One region of the Cytobacillus sp. FSL R7-0680 genome, then DNA from elsewhere that is predicted to be linked to it. Evidence: a T-box and tRNA genes for the amino acid it is inferred to sense, from the RefSeq annotation. Region 1 holds a T-box; the other regions hold tRNA genes.

Region 1 (5,061 bases):
CAAAACGACCAGGCCAATACATTTTTTTCAAGCCTCTCTCTATGCTTTCTTCTGAAATCACAAAGGAAAAATATTGATTCAGAAAATCAACCGCCATCAACGCCAAGCTAGCATTTTCTACTTGATGAACACCTGGCATCGATATTTCTAAATAGTCTCTTTGCCTAAATGTATTCTGAAAAGAAAAGGCCTCACCTACTTCTGTCGATACGATATGCTCCGCTTGGAATTGCTTATTTGCTTGATAAACTTTTGCATGTTTTTCTTTTGCTGTCTTTTCGATAACAGCCACTGCCTCATCTTGCTTAACACCAGTAATAGTTGGGGTTCCAGGCTTTATAATCCCAGCTTTTTCAGAGGCAATCTTCTCAATCGTATCACCTAATATCGCAGTGTGATCAAGACCGATATTTGTAATGATAGATAATAGGGGATGAAGGACATTTGTTGAATCTAGTCTGCCACCTAATCCTACTTCAAACAAAGCAATATCAACCGGTTCAATATGGGCAAAATAATGAATCGCCATTGTTGTTATAATTTCAAATTCAGATGGCTCTCCTAGTTCTGATCCTTCGAGCTCTACTGCAAGCGGATAAATATCATTTACTAGCTGGACAATATCTTTATCAGAAATCGGCTTGCCGCCTAATGTAATCCGTTCATTGAATTGCTCTATATATGGAGAAGTAAATGTACCTACCATAATCCCCTCTGCTTCAAGGATCGAGTGGATATAAGCAAGTGTCGAACCTTTACCGTTCGTTCCCCCTATATGTATAACCTTCAGTCTTCTTTCTGGATGATTCAACTTTTCCATCATCCATTCCATCCTTTGTAATCCTGGTTTGATCCCAAGACGAAGACGAGAATGAATCCAACCAATTGCTTCTTCATATGTTGTAAACATTTCTATCTGCCACCTTTATTAATATAACCATTATAAGAGGAGACGATATTTCGCCTCCTCTCCTATTATACCTTATTCACCTTTTAATTCGTTCATTCTTGCTTCAACTGCTGAACGTTTTTCGCTATAATCTTGTTCTTTCGCTTTTTCTTCAGAGATTACTTTTTCAGGTGCTTTCTTAATAAAACCTTCATTGCTTAATTTTTTCTGAACACGTTCCACTTCTTTATTTAACTTATCCCATTCTTTTTGTAGACGAGCAATTTCTTCATCAATATTAATTAAACCTGCTAATGGCAGAATAATTTCTGCTCCAGTAACAATTGCTGTCATCGCTTTATCAGGTGCTTTTGCATCAATCGCAATGGTTAATTGCTCAGGGTTACAGAAGCGTTCAATATAACCAACATTTTTACTTAAAACCTTCTGTACATTTTCATCTTTTGTTTTGATGAGCATATCAATCTTCTTACTCAATGGTGTGTTTACCTCTGCACGAATATTACGTACAGAACGAATAATTTCCACAAGCAGTTTCATTTCTTCTGCTGCTGCTTTATCGGAAAGCTCTTCATTCACAGTCGGCCAAGAGGCAACTGTAATCGATTCTCCTTTATGAGGGAGGTTTTGCCAGATTTCCTCTGTAATAAACGGCATGAATGGATGCAATAATCTCATTGTTTGGTCTAATACATAAGCGAGAACAGATCTTGTTGTCTGTTTAGCCGCTTCATCTTCACCGTATAATGGCAGTTTTGCCATTTCAATATACCAGTCACAGAAATCATCCCAAATGAAGTTATAGAGGATTCTGCCCACTTCACCAAACTCATAACGATCGGACAACCTTGTTACCGTTTCAATTGTTTCATTTAAGCGCGTTAAAATCCATTTATCTGCAACCGATTTTTCACCGGTTAAATCAATTTCATCATAAGTTAATCCATTCATGTTCATTAAGGCAAATCGAGAAGCGTTCCATATTTTATTAGCAAAATTCCACGTAGATTCTACTTTTTCAAAGCTGAAACGCAAATCCTGACCTGGTGAGCTTCCTGTTGATAAGAAATAGCGCAAAGAGTCTGCACCATATTTCTCAATAACATCCATTGGATCAACACCATTACCTAGTGATTTACTCATCTTACGACCTTCCGCATCACGAACCAATCCGTGAATAAGTACATCTTTAAATGGACGGCCACCAGTAAATTCAATACCTTGGAAAATCATTCTAGATACCCAGAAGAAAATGATATCATAGCCGGTTACTAACGCATCAGTCGGATAATAGCGTTTAAAATCAGCACTTTCTTCATTCGGCCAACCTAATGTAGAGAATGGCCATAACGCTGATGAAAACCATGTATCAAGCACATCTTCATCTTGTTTCCAGTTCTCACTATCACTCGGTGCTTCTGTTCCTACATATACTTCACCTGTTTCCTTATGATACCAAGCTGGGATGCGATGGCCCCACCAAAGTTGACGAGAAATACACCAGTCACGAATATTTTCCATCCAGCGTAAATACGTATTTTCAAAACGATCTGGAACGAAGTTGACTTTATCTTCACCCTTTTGTAACTCAACAGACGCATCCGCAAGTGGTTGCATTTTTACAAACCATTGGGTAGACAAATAAGGTTCTACAACTGCTCCACTACGTTCTGAATGACCAACAGAATGAAGATGCTCTTCGATTTCAAAAAGAATACCTTCTTCTTGCAAATCTTTAACGATTTGTTTACGACATTCGAAACGATCTAGCCCTTGATATTTGCCAGCATTCTCATTCATTGACCCGTCTTCATTCATTACTAGAATTCTTGTTAGGTTATGACGATTACCAATTTCAAAGTCATTTGGGTCATGAGCTGGTGTAATTTTTACTGCTCCTGAACCAAATTCCATGTCAACATAATCATCTGCAACAATCGGAATTTCTCTGCCAGTAATAGGTAGTTTCACCGTTTTACCAATCAAGTGTTGATAACGCTCATCTTTAGGGTGAACGGCAACCGCTGTATCACCTAGCATCGTTTCAGGTCTTGTTGTCGCAATTTCAATATGACCACTACCATCTGTTAATGGATAGCGCATATGATAGAACGCCCCTTGAACATCTTTATGGATCACTTCTATATCTGATAAAGCTGTTTGAGTAGAAGGGTCCCAGTTAATAATATACTCGCCTCTATAAATCAAACCTTTATTGTATAAAGCAACGAAAACTTCTTGTACAGCATCTGATAACCCTTCGTCTAGTGTAAAGCGTTCACGGTTATAATCTAGACCGAGACCAAGCTTAGACCATTGTTGTCTAATATGTCCTTTATATTCATTCGTCCATTTCCACGTTTCCTCTACAAACGCTTCACGACCAAGATCATAACGACTTTTTCCTTCTTCGCGCAGTTTTTGTTCAACTTTTGCTTGAGTAGCAATACCTGCATGGTCCATACCAGGTAACCACAAAACATCATACCCTTGCATGCGCTTCATTCTCGTCAAAATATCTTGAAGCGTTGTATCCCATGCATGACCAAGATGCAACCTTCCCGTTACATTTGGTGGCGGTATCACAATTGTATAAGGTTTTTTCTCCGGATCATCTTTTGCCTCAAAATATTTTCCTTTTAACCACCAATCATAACGACCTTGTTCAATAGACTGAGGGTCATATTTTGTTGGCATCGTGATATTATTCTCTTCCATCGCCTATTCATCCTTTCTCACATTCGCTTATCGTTAACAATCAAACAAAAGCAAAATAAAAAACTCCACTCGTCACAAAAAGGACGAATGGAGTTGCTTCCGCGGTACCACCTTTTTTTCAATTACCATAAACTTTAGTAATTGACTCTCGAATGGATAACGGCGTTCCCGTCTTTCGCTAATAATAGAACTACGTTCACGAAAGAAGCTCCAGGGCGACCTTCCAATGGGTTCGCTTAGAAAATCTCACAGCAATTGATTTTCCTCTCTTAAAGCAAAGCGCCAATGTACTCTTCCCTATCAAAGCTTTTCATTTGTTTGAATATAAAGTAATACTACCTAAAAATAGTCACTATAGTCAATAAGGATGACCAATTTTTTTTATTATATACATGATAATAAAAAAAGGGAACAAACCTGTAAAAAAAATTGCTCATATTTTGAGCCTGCCTATGTATGAGGGAATATGCGCGGGATGAGGATGCAAAAGAGAAATCCACTACCTAAATGTAAACTTTCGAGGAGGGGTAGAAAGGTATACCCTAAGATATAAAACTTGCTTTTACTGAGTGAGTTTGTTTACCATTTGGATTCTCTTAAAATGAATATAGGAGCCCAGGTTTTATCCATTTTGGGCTCCTTCTTGTTCTGCATTCGCCTTCTCAGCTGCTTCTTGTGCTTGTTTTTTCTGACGCTCAATTTCATCAATCCTCATAGCCACATATTCCGTATTTTTTAATAACCAAAATTGCCTTTGTATATGCTCTACATGCTTTCTTTCATTCTTTTTCGACTTACCATTATGATATTTTTCTGCTGCGCGAATGACAGGCCCTGGATGAGCAAAATAACTTTGAAATAACAGCATTTCATCTTCTCTAAACGGATAATGCTTAAAATAAGTGTAAATCCAATCGACAGCATCGTCCGCACGCTTCGGAAAGGTTTTTAATGACCTTGATAAGAACGGAAGAAGATCATGCATAGGTGAACTTCTCTTCGCTTCTTCAAAATTCAAAAAATAGCCATATCCGCGCTCATCATACAAGAAATGTTCGGTAGAAATTTTTCCATGTATAACAGCTGTACGAACTTTTTCCTCTTCCTTCGTTTTTTCGTACCAATCCTTTAATTTCTTCGTTGAGAAAGTTAAAGCTTGAGCGATATCATTATAATATTGTGTAAACATCAATTCATAAGGAGATAAATATTCCCTAGATTCACATGTTTCAATAAAACCATCCAAAAATTCACTCTGCTTTTCCCATTCTAGTAACGTATTTTCATAATGCTCTTCACGTTCTTCTTTGGAGACTTCCACTTCTTTCGTACTTAAGACATGCAAGCGAGCAAGTTCTCTAAACATTTGTTGATGCCGTTCAAATTGATCTTCTTTAATCTCATTAGCTAGCCAAGGCATTAAATAATACAGC
Region 2 (5,061 bases), 1.4 Mb from region 1:
ACACCCGAAGTCGGTGGGGTAACCTTTTGGAGCCAGCCGCCTAAGGTGGGACAGATGATTGGGGTGAAGTCGTAACAAGGTAGCCGTATCGGAAGGTGCGGCTGGATCACCTCCTTTCTAAGGAATATACGGAATTAACTTGATGTTAGACTGTTCGTTCAGTTTTGAGAGTATAATCTCTCAATTCAATCGTTCTTTGAAAACTAGATAATGTAATGAAGAAGATTACCGAGTAATCGCCACCTTAGTTATTTTTTCTCTCTATATATTATAGATTGATTTAAAATACTAAACTTTTTTAATAAACACAACCGAGAGGGTTGTGAGAAGCAAGCAGTTCAAGGAAGCGAGCGAGGAAACACCGGAGTGTGCGTCTTGTGCACATGAGGATGTTGACGAGTGAGCTGACGCCGAAATGCGTAGCTTATCGCAAGCCGAACAATGGTTAAGTTAATAAGGGCGCACGGTGAATGCCTTGGCACTAGGAGCCGATGAAGGACGGGACTAACACCGATATGCTTCGGGGAGCTGTAAGTAAGCTTTGATCCGGAGATTTCCGAATGGGGAAACCCCCTATCCGTTATGGGATAGGATCCATACCTGAATACATAGGGTATGGAAGGCAGACCCGGGGAACTGAAACATCTAAGTACCCGGAGGAAGAGAAAGCAAACGCGATTCCCTGAGTAGCGGCGAGCGAAACGGGATTAGCCCAAACCAAGAGGCTTGCCTCTTGGGGTTGTAGGACATTCTATACGGAGTTACAAAGGAACGAGATAGACGAAGAGGTCTGGAAAGGCCCGCCATAGGAGGTAAAAGCCCTGTAGTTGAAACTTCGTTCCCTCCAGAGTGGATCCTGAGTACGGCGGGACACGAGAAATCCCGTCGGAAGCAGGGAGGACCATCTCCCAAGGCTAAATACTCCCTAGTGACCGATAGTGAACCAGTACCGTGAGGGAAAGGTGAAAAGCACCCCGGAAGGGGAGTGAAAGAGATCCTGAAACCGTGTGCCTACAAGTAGTTAGAGCCCGTTAATGGGTGATAGCGTGCCTTTTGTAGAATGAACCGGCGAGTTACGATTACATGCGAGGTTAAGTTGGACAGACGGAGCCGTAGCGAAAGCGAGTCTGAATAGGGCGAATGAGTATGTGGTCGTAGACCCGAAACCAGGTGATCTACCCATGTCCAGGGTGAAGTCCAGGTAACACTGGATGGAGGCCCGAACCCACGTACGTTGAAAAGTGCGGGGATGAGGTGTGGGTAGCGGAGAAATTCCAATCGAACTTGGAGATAGCTGGTTCTCTCCGAAATAGCTTTAGGGCTAGCCTCATGCGTAAGAATCTTGGAGGTAGAGCACTGTTTGGACTAGGGGCCCTCATCGGGTTACCGAATTCAGACAAACTCCGAATGCCAAAGATTTATCCATGGGAGTCAGACTGCGAGTGATAAGATCCGTAGTCAAGAGGGAAACAGCCCAGACCACCAGCTAAGGTCCCAAAGTATACGTTAAGTGGAAAAGGATGTGGAGTTGCTTAGACAACCAGGATGTTGGCTTAGAAGCAGCCACCATTTAAAGAGTGCGTAATAGCTCACTGGTCGAGTGACTCCGCGCCGAAAATGTACCGGGGCTAAACGTATCACCGAAGCTGTGGATTGAACATCGTTGATGTTCAGTGGTAGGAGAGCGTTCTAAGGGCGTTGAAGCTAGACCGTAAGGACTGGTGGAGCGCTTAGAAGTGAGAATGCCGGTATGAGTAGCGAAAGATGGGTGAGAATCCCATCCACCGAATGCCTAAGGTTTCCTGAGGAAGGCTCGTCCGCTCAGGGTTAGTCGGGACCTAAGCCGAGGCTGAAAAGCGTAGGCGATGGACAACAGGTTGATATTCCTGTACCACCGTATTCTGTTTGAGTGATGGGGGGACGCAGGAGGATAGGGTAAGCGCACTATTGGATGTGCGTCTAAGCAGTTAGAGGGACCATGAGGCAAATCCCATGGTCATATACCTTGAGCTGTGATAGCGAGGGAAATTTAGTACCGAAGTTCTTGATTCCACACTGCCAAGAAAAGCCTCTAGCGAGGAATAAGGTGCCCGTACCGCAAACCGACACAGGTAGGCGAGGAGAGAATCCTAAGGTGAGCGAGAGAACTCTCGTTAAGGAACTCGGCAAAATGACCCCGTAACTTCGGGAGAAGGGGTGCTCATTAGGGTGTTAAAGCCTTGATGAGCCGCAGTGAATAGGCCCAGGCGACTGTTTAGCAAAAACACAGGTCTCTGCGAAGCCGCAAGGCGAAGTATAGGGGCTGACGCCTGCCCGGTGCTGGAAGGTTAAGAGGAGAGGTTAGCTCACGCGAAGCTTTGAATCGAAGCCCCAGTAAACGGCGGCCGTAACTATAACGGTCCTAAGGTAGCGAAATTCCTTGTCGGGTAAGTTCCGACCCGCACGAAAGGCGTAACGATCTGGGCACTGTCTCAACGAGAGACTCGGTGAAATTATAGTACCTGTGAAGATGCAGGTTACCCGCGACAGGACGGAAAGACCCCGTGGAGCTTTACTGTAGCCTGATATTGAATTTTGGTACAGCTTGTACAGGATAGGTAGGAGCCTTAGAAGCCGGAGCGCTAGCTTCGGTGGAGGCGTCGGTGGGATACTACCCTGGCTGTATTGAAATTCTAACCCACATCCCTTATCGGGATGGGAGACAGTGTCAGGTGGGCAGTTTGACTGGGGCGGTCGCCTCCTAAAGAGTAACGGAGGCGCCCAAAGGTTCCCTCAGAATGGTTGGAAATCATTCGTAGAGTGTAAAGGCACAAGGGAGCTTGACTGCGAGACCTACAAGTCGAGCAGGGACGAAAGTCGGGCTTAGTGATCCGGTGGTTCCGCATGGAAGGGCCATCGCTCAACGGATAAAAGCTACCCCGGGGATAACAGGCTTATCTCCCCCAAGAGTCCACATCGACGGGGAGGTTTGGCACCTCGATGTCGGCTCATCGCATCCTGGGGCTGTAGTCGGTCCCAAGGGTTGGGCTGTTCGCCCATTAAAGCGGTACGCGAGCTGGGTTCAGAACGTCGTGAGACAGTTCGGTCCCTATCCGTCGTGGGCGCAGGAAATTTGAGAGGAGCTGTCCTTAGTACGAGAGGACCGGGATGGACGCACCGCTGGTGTACCAGTTGTCTTGCCAAAGGCATCGCTGGGTAGCTATGTGCGGAAGGGATAAGTGCTGAAAGCATCTAAGCATGAAGCCCCCCTCGAGATGAGATTTCCCATAGCGCAAGCTAGTAAGATCCCTGAAAGATGATCAGGTTGATAGGTTAGAGGTGGAAGTGTGGCGACACATGTAGCTGACTAATACTAATCGATCGAGGACTTAACCAAACAGGCGATTACTCAATAAATATCTTCTTCAACATTACCTAGTTTTGAGGGAACGATTCCCTTACAATTTCATAGTCCGGTGGCGATAGCGAGAAGGTCACACCCGTTCCCATACCGAACACGGAAGTTAAGCTTCTCAGCGCCGATGGTAGTTAGGGGCTGTCCCCTTGTGAGAGTAGGACGTTGCCGGGCATACATATTGGAGGATTAGCTCAGCTGGGAGAGCATCTGCCTTACAAGCAGAGGGTCGGCGGTTCGATCCCGTCATCCTCCACCATTTTTTTGTGTTTATTTGCCGGCCTAGCTCAATTGGTAGAGCAACTGACTTGTAATCAGTAGGTTGGGGGTTCAAGTCCTCTGGCCGGCACCACTTGTACGAGCCATTAGCTCAGTTGGTAGAGCATCTGACTTTTAATCAGAGGGTCGAAGGTTCGAGTCCTTCATGGCTCACCATTTATATATGCGGGTGTGGCGGAATTGGCAGACGCACCAGACTTAGGATCTGGCGCCGCAAGGCGTGGGGGTTCGACTCCCTTCACCCGCACCATTTTTATTTTGAATATTTGCGGAAGTAGTTCAGTGGTAGAACATCACCTTGCCAAGGTGAGGGTCGCGGGTTCGAATCCCGTCTTCCGCTCCAATAAGTGCCGGGGTGGCGGAACTGGCAGACGCACAGGACTTAAAATCCTGCGGTAGGTGACTACCGTACCGGTTCGATTCCGGTCCTCGGCACCACTTATTGATGCGCCCGTAGCTCAATTGGATAGAGCGTTTGACTACGGATCAAAAGGTTAGGGGTTCGACTCCTCTCGGGCGCGCCATAAACGGGAAGTAGCTCAGCTTGGTAGAGCACTTGGTTTGGGACCAAGGGGTCGCAGGTTCGAATCCTGTCTTCCCGACCATTTTTATTACTCTTTTTGGGGCCTTAGCTCAGCTGGGAGAGCGCCTGCTTTGCACGCAGGAGGTCAGCGGTTCGATCCCGCTAGGCTCCACCAAAAACATTTTAAAAAAGTTATTGACATAACAAGTTAAGATGTTGTATGATTATAAAGTCGCTTCTGAAGCGAATGAGATTGTTCTTTGAAAACTGAACGAACGTAAAACGTCAAGCGTAATTCTAAAAAAGCTGATTTATCAGCAACAAAGCACCATAGGTGCAAATGAGCTAATCAAACACTTTATTGGAGAGTTTGATCCTGGCTCAGGACGAACGCTGGCGGCGTGCCTAATACATGCAAGTCGAGCGAATCTGAGGGAGCTTGCTCCCAAAGATTAGCGGCGGACGGGTGAGTAACACGTGGGCAACCTGCCTGTAAGACTGGGATAACTCCGGGAAACCGGGGCTAATACCGGATAATATCTATTTATACATATAATTAGATTGAAAGATGGTTCTGCTATCACTTACAGATGGGCCCGCGGCGCATTAGCTAGTTGGTGAGGTAACGGCTCACCAAGGCGACGATGCGTAGCCGACCTGAGAGGGTGATCGGCCACACTGGGACTGAGACACGGCCCAGACTCCTACGGGAGGCAGCAGTAGGGAATCTTCCGCAATGGACGAAAGTCTGACGGAGCAACGCCGCGTGAGTGATGAAGGTTTTCGGATCGTAAAACTCTGTTGTTAGGGAAGAACAAGTATCGGAGTAACTGCCGGTACCTTGACGGTACCTAACCAGAAAGCC
Region 3 (5,061 bases), 1.5 Mb from region 1:
AAGACCATCTAAATCTAACGAAAGGTGAACACCATCTGTTCGGTCTTGTAAATAACTAATCGTCTCTTCCATTACCCTCGGCATCCCTAAGCGATCAATTTCATGCATCGTAAAGACTTTTATTCCCTTGGCTTTAATCAAATCCCTTTCGCCTTGGTCTAAAGACCTTGCTCCTATAATCACAACATTTTCAGGCTTCAACTTCTTATGGACTCCTCCTACCTCTAATAACAATGGATGCCCATATCCTAGAGCGACTGCTAAGGACATCCCATGAATATTACCGGATGGCGAAGTTTCTGCTGTATTTAAGTCCCCGTGTGCATCGTACCAAATCACACCTAAGTTATGATAATGCTGTAATAAACCAGCTAACGTACCAATAGCGATACTATGATCCCCTCCTAAAACAAGAGGAAATGCTCCTTTTTTTACTACCCCATTAACTTGATCTGCTAAGATTTTAGTCTTTTCTGCAATTAAGTCCAAGTTTCTTAAACCTGTTTCCTTATCTATTTGTTCAGTCGACCTACCTATTTCAATATCACCTAAATCATCAACTTGGTGATTAAGTTCTTGTAATCTATTTTCAATGCCCGCATATCGGATGGCACTTGGCCCCATGTCTACCCCTCTTCGTAATTGTCCCAAGTCCATCGGCATACCAATAATTGAAATGTTTTTCATTTAGTTGCTCCCCCTACTAAAGAATGAATTCTCTCTCTATTGTAAACGGTTACATTCTAATGGTTCAACTGTGCAAAATTTTGTATATCTATACAAAAAAAGGGCATTTATTATTGCTCTGGGTCAATTACTGTGGGCAGGATAGCAGAACACAAACGGAAAATGATATATTTCTAAACACAGATTGAATTACAAATCACCAAAAATAGATGCGCTTCCTCTGCTTACTTAGTTAAGTCAGCTTAAAGGATTGTACAAAGAAAGGCCCTGTGATATCTCATACAAGAAGTATGTGGGTAATTTCCTTATGTTTAATCTCATGGGAAAAATACAAGATAACAAATAAAAATCCTTAAACATAAAATGTTTAAGGATTAAGTGAGCCATGAAGGACTCGAACCTTCGACCCTCTGATTAAAAGTCAGATGCTCTACCAACTGAGCTAATGGCTCGAAAATGGCTGGGCTAGCAGGGATCGAACCTGCGAATGACGGAATCAAAATCCGTTGCCTTACCGCTTGGCTATAGCCCATCGTATGTAAAAAAACAAAATAAAAAGGACTAATTATATTATGTCCGCTTTTTGGATTTTCATTCAAATAAAATTGAAATGGTGGAGGGGGGCAGATTCGAACTGCCGAACCCGAAGGAGCGGATTTACAGTCCGCCGCGTTTAGCCACTTCGCTACCCCTCCGACATAAATATATTAAAATGGTGCCGGCCAGAGGACTTGAACCCCCAACCTACTGATTACAAGTCAGTTGCTCTACCAATTGAGCTAGGCCGGCCCATCTATAGTAAATTGAAATGGTGGAGGATGACGGGATCGAACCGCCGACCCTCTGCTTGTAAGGCAGATGCTCTCCCAGCTGAGCTAATCCTCCAAAATGGTGACCCCTACGGGATTCGAACCCGTGTTACCGCCGTGAAAGGGCGGTGTCTTAACCGCTTGACCAAGGGGCCAAAAATATTTAAAGTTCTTACCAGAGCTTCCAACCGGGCTCGAACCGGTGACCTCTTCCTTACCATGGAAGTGCTCTACCTGCTGAGCTATGGAAGCATCAGCTAAATATCTTTGATTTTGTTTAAAATGGCTCCGCAGGTAGGATTCGAACCTACGACCGTTCGGTTAACAGCCGAATGCTCTACCACTGAGCTACTGCGGAATAATATGTTAATATGTATGCCCGGCAACGTCCTACTCTCACAAGGGGACAGCCCCTAACTACCATCGGCGCTGAGAAGCTTAACTTCCGTGTTCGGTATGGGAACGGGTGTGACCTTCTCGCTATCGCCACCGGACTTTTTAAAGACATTTATTATTATAACGTCTTTTATGAAAATTTCAAGAGAAATTTTAAATCATTCTCTGAAAACTAGGTAATGTTGAAGAAGATTGTTTTGAGTAATCGCCTATGCGTTGCTGACGCGACTACTTACGTAGTGCTGTCTAGCTGCGGCGCCTGAACAAGGCGCTTTCGCTTTTCGTTTTTGGTTAAGTCCTCGATCGATTAGTATTAGTCAGCTACATGTGTCGCCACACTTCCACCTCTAACCTATCAACCTGATCATCTTTCAGGGATCTTACTAGCTTGCGCTATGGGAAATCTCATCTCGAGGGGGGCTTCATGCTTAGATGCTTTCAGCACTTATCCCTTCCGCACATAGCTACCCAGCGATGCCTTTGGCAAGACAACTGGTACACCAGCGGTGCGTCCATCCCGGTCCTCTCGTACTAAGGACAGCTCCTCTCAAATTTCCTGCGCCCACGACGGATAGGGACCGAACTGTCTCACGACGTTCTGAACCCAGCTCGCGTACCGCTTTAATGGGCGAACAGCCCAACCCTTGGGACCGACTACAGCCCCAGGATGCGATGAGCCGACATCGAGGTGCCAAACCTCCCCGTCGATGTGGACTCTTGGGGGAGATAAGCCTGTTATCCCCGGGGTAGCTTTTATCCGTTGAGCGATGGCCCTTCCATGCGGAACCACCGGATCACTAAGCCCGACTTTCGTCCCTGCTCGACTTGTAGGTCTCGCAGTCAAGCTCCCTTGTGCCTTTACACTCTACGAATGATTTCCAACCATTCTGAGGGAACCTTTGGGCGCCTCCGTTACTCTTTAGGAGGCGACCGCCCCAGTCAAACTGCCCACCTGACACTGTCTCCCATCCCGATAAGGGATGTGGGTTAGAATTTCAATACAGCCAGGGTAGTATCCCACCGACGCCTCCACCGAAGCTAGCGCTCCGGCTTCTAAGGCTCCTACCTATCCTGTACAAGCTGTACCAAAATTCAATATCAGGCTACAGTAAAGCTCCACGGGGTCTTTCCGTCCTGTCGCGGGTAACCTGCATCTTCACAGGTACTATAATTTCACCGAGTCTCTCGTTGAGACAGTGCCCAGATCGTTACGCCTTTCGTGCGGGTCGGAACTTACCCGACAAGGAATTTCGCTACCTTAGGACCGTTATAGTTACGGCCGCCGTTTACTGGGGCTTCGATTCAAAGCTTCGCGTGAGCTAACCTCTCCTCTTAACCTTCCAGCACCGGGCAGGCGTCAGCCCCTATACTTCGCCTTGCGGCTTCGCAGAGACCTGTGTTTTTGCTAAACAGTCGCCTGGGCCTATTCACTGCGGCTCATCAAGGCTTTAACACCCTAATGAGCACCCCTTCTCCCGAAGTTACGGGGTCATTTTGCCGAGTTCCTTAACGAGAGTTCTCTCGCTCACCTTAGGATTCTCTCCTCGCCTACCTGTGTCGGTTTGCGGTACGGGCACCTTATTCCTCGCTAGAGGCTTTTCTTGGCAGTGTGGAATCAAGAACTTCGGTACTAAATTTCCCTCGCTATCACAGCTCAAGGTATGTGACCATGGGATTTGCCTCATGGTCCCTCTAACTGCTTAGACGCACATCCAATAGTGCGCTTACCCTATCCTCCTGCGTCCCCCCATCACTCAAACAGAATACGGTGGTACAGGAATATCAACCTGTTGTCCATCGCCTACGCTTTTCAGCCTCGGCTTAGGTCCCGACTAACCCTGAGCGGACGAGCCTTCCTCAGGAAACCTTAGGCATTCGGTGGATGGGATTCTCACCCATCTTTCGCTACTCATACCGGCATTCTCACTTCTAAGCGCTCCACCAGTCCTTACGGTCTAGCTTCAACGCCCTTAGAACGCTCTCCTACCACTGAACATCAACGATGTTCAATCCACAGCTTCGGTGATACGTTTAGCCCCGGTACATTTTCGGCGCGGAGTCACTCGACCAGTGAGCTATTACGCACTCTTTAAATGGTGGCTGCTTCTAAGCCAACATCCTGGTTGTCTAAGCAACTCCACATCCTTTTCCACTTAACGTATACTTTGGGACCTTAGCTGGTGGTCTGGGCTGTTTCCCTCTTGACTACGGATCTTATCACTCGCAGTCTGACTCCCATGGATAAATCTTTGGCATTCGGAGTTTGTCTGAATTCGGTAACCCGATGAGGGCCCCTAGTCCAAACAGTGCTCTACCTCCAAGATTCTTACGCATGAGGCTAGCCCTAAAGCTATTTCGGAGAGAACCAGCTATCTCCAAGTTCGATTGGAATTTCTCCGCTACCCACACCTCATCCCCGCACTTTTCAACGTACGTGGGTTCGGGCCTCCATCCAGTGTTACCTGGACTTCACCCTGGACATGGGTAGATCACCTGGTTTCGGGTCTACGACCACATACTAAATTCGCCCTATTCAGACTCGCTTTCGCTACGGCTCCGTCTGTCCAACTTAACCTCGCATGTAATCGTAACTCGCCGGTTCATTCTACAAAAGGCACGCTATCACCCATTAACGGGCTCTAACTACTTGTAGGCACACGGTTTCAGGATCTCTTTCACTCCCCTTCCGGGGTGCTTTTCACCTTTCCCTCACGGTACTGGTTCACTATCGGTCACTAGGGAGTATTTAGCCTTGGGAGATGGTCCTCCCTGCTTCCGACGGGATTTCTCGTGTCCCGCCGTACTCAGGATCCACTCTGGAGGGAACGAAGTTTCAACTACAGGGCTTTTACCTCCTATGGCGGGCCTTTCCAGACCTCTTCGTCTATCTCGTTCCTTTGTAACTCCGTATAGAATGTCCTACAACCCCAAGAGGCAAGCCTCTTGGTTTGGGCTAATCCCGTTTCGCTCGCCGCTACTCAGGGAATCGCGTTTGCTTTCTCTTCCTCCGGGTACTTAGATGTTTCAGTTCCCCGGGTCTGCCTTCCATACCCTATGTATTCAGGTATGGATCCTATCCCATAACGGATAGGGGGTTTCCCCATTCGGAAATCTCCGGATCAAAGCTTACTTACAGCTCCCCGAAGCATATCGGTGTTAGTCCCGTCCT

The links. A T-box is a leader RNA that pairs with one kind of tRNA and senses whether it is charged. The one in region 1 lies ahead of MKY26_RS11000 (valine--tRNA ligase), so its partner is inferred to be a tRNA-Val.
Region 2: it encodes a tRNA-Val, which carries the amino acid that the T-box ahead of MKY26_RS11000 (valine--tRNA ligase) is inferred to sense. The anticodon was not compared.
Region 3: it encodes a tRNA-Val, which carries the amino acid that the T-box ahead of MKY26_RS11000 (valine--tRNA ligase) is inferred to sense. The anticodon was not compared.

What each region holds. Positions count from the first base shown of each region.
Region 1 covers NZ_JBBPAO010000001.1:2,199,681-2,204,741, forward strand. The annotation lists gene MKY26_RS10995 (bifunctional folylpolyglutamate synthase/dihydrofolate synthase) at 1-910, opposite strand, end outside; gene MKY26_RS11000 (valine--tRNA ligase) at 983-3,628, opposite strand; T-box leader at 3,705-3,941, opposite strand; gene ysxE (spore coat protein YsxE) at 4,251-5,061, opposite strand, start outside.
Region 2 covers NZ_JBBPAO010000001.1:3,582,361-3,587,421, forward strand. The annotation lists rRNA gene MKY26_RS17805 (16S ribosomal RNA) at 1-117, shown strand, start outside; rRNA gene MKY26_RS17810 (23S ribosomal RNA) at 444-3,376, shown strand; rRNA gene rrf (5S ribosomal RNA) at 3,452-3,568, shown strand; tRNA gene MKY26_RS17820 (tRNA-Val) at 3,578-3,653, shown strand; tRNA gene MKY26_RS17825 (tRNA-Thr) at 3,671-3,746, shown strand; tRNA gene MKY26_RS17830 (tRNA-Lys) at 3,754-3,829, shown strand; tRNA gene MKY26_RS17835 (tRNA-Leu) at 3,839-3,923, shown strand; tRNA gene MKY26_RS17840 (tRNA-Gly) at 3,942-4,016, shown strand; tRNA gene MKY26_RS17845 (tRNA-Leu) at 4,023-4,111, shown strand; tRNA gene MKY26_RS17850 (tRNA-Arg) at 4,121-4,197, shown strand; tRNA gene MKY26_RS17855 (tRNA-Pro) at 4,202-4,278, shown strand; tRNA gene MKY26_RS17860 (tRNA-Ala) at 4,296-4,371, shown strand; rRNA gene MKY26_RS17865 (16S ribosomal RNA) at 4,555-5,061, shown strand, end outside.
Region 3 covers NZ_JBBPAO010000001.1:3,688,521-3,693,581, reverse strand. The annotation lists gene rocF (arginase) at 1-687, opposite strand, end outside; tRNA gene MKY26_RS18450 (tRNA-Lys) at 1,067-1,139, opposite strand; tRNA gene MKY26_RS18445 (tRNA-Gln) at 1,145-1,219, opposite strand; tRNA gene MKY26_RS18440 (tRNA-Tyr) at 1,299-1,382, opposite strand; tRNA gene MKY26_RS18435 (tRNA-Thr) at 1,401-1,476, opposite strand; tRNA gene MKY26_RS18430 (tRNA-Val) at 1,497-1,572, opposite strand; tRNA gene MKY26_RS18425 (tRNA-Glu) at 1,577-1,651, opposite strand; tRNA gene MKY26_RS18420 (tRNA-Thr) at 1,676-1,748, opposite strand; tRNA gene MKY26_RS18415 (tRNA-Asn) at 1,780-1,854, opposite strand; rRNA gene rrf (5S ribosomal RNA) at 1,874-1,990, opposite strand; rRNA gene MKY26_RS18405 (23S ribosomal RNA) at 2,180-5,061, opposite strand, start outside.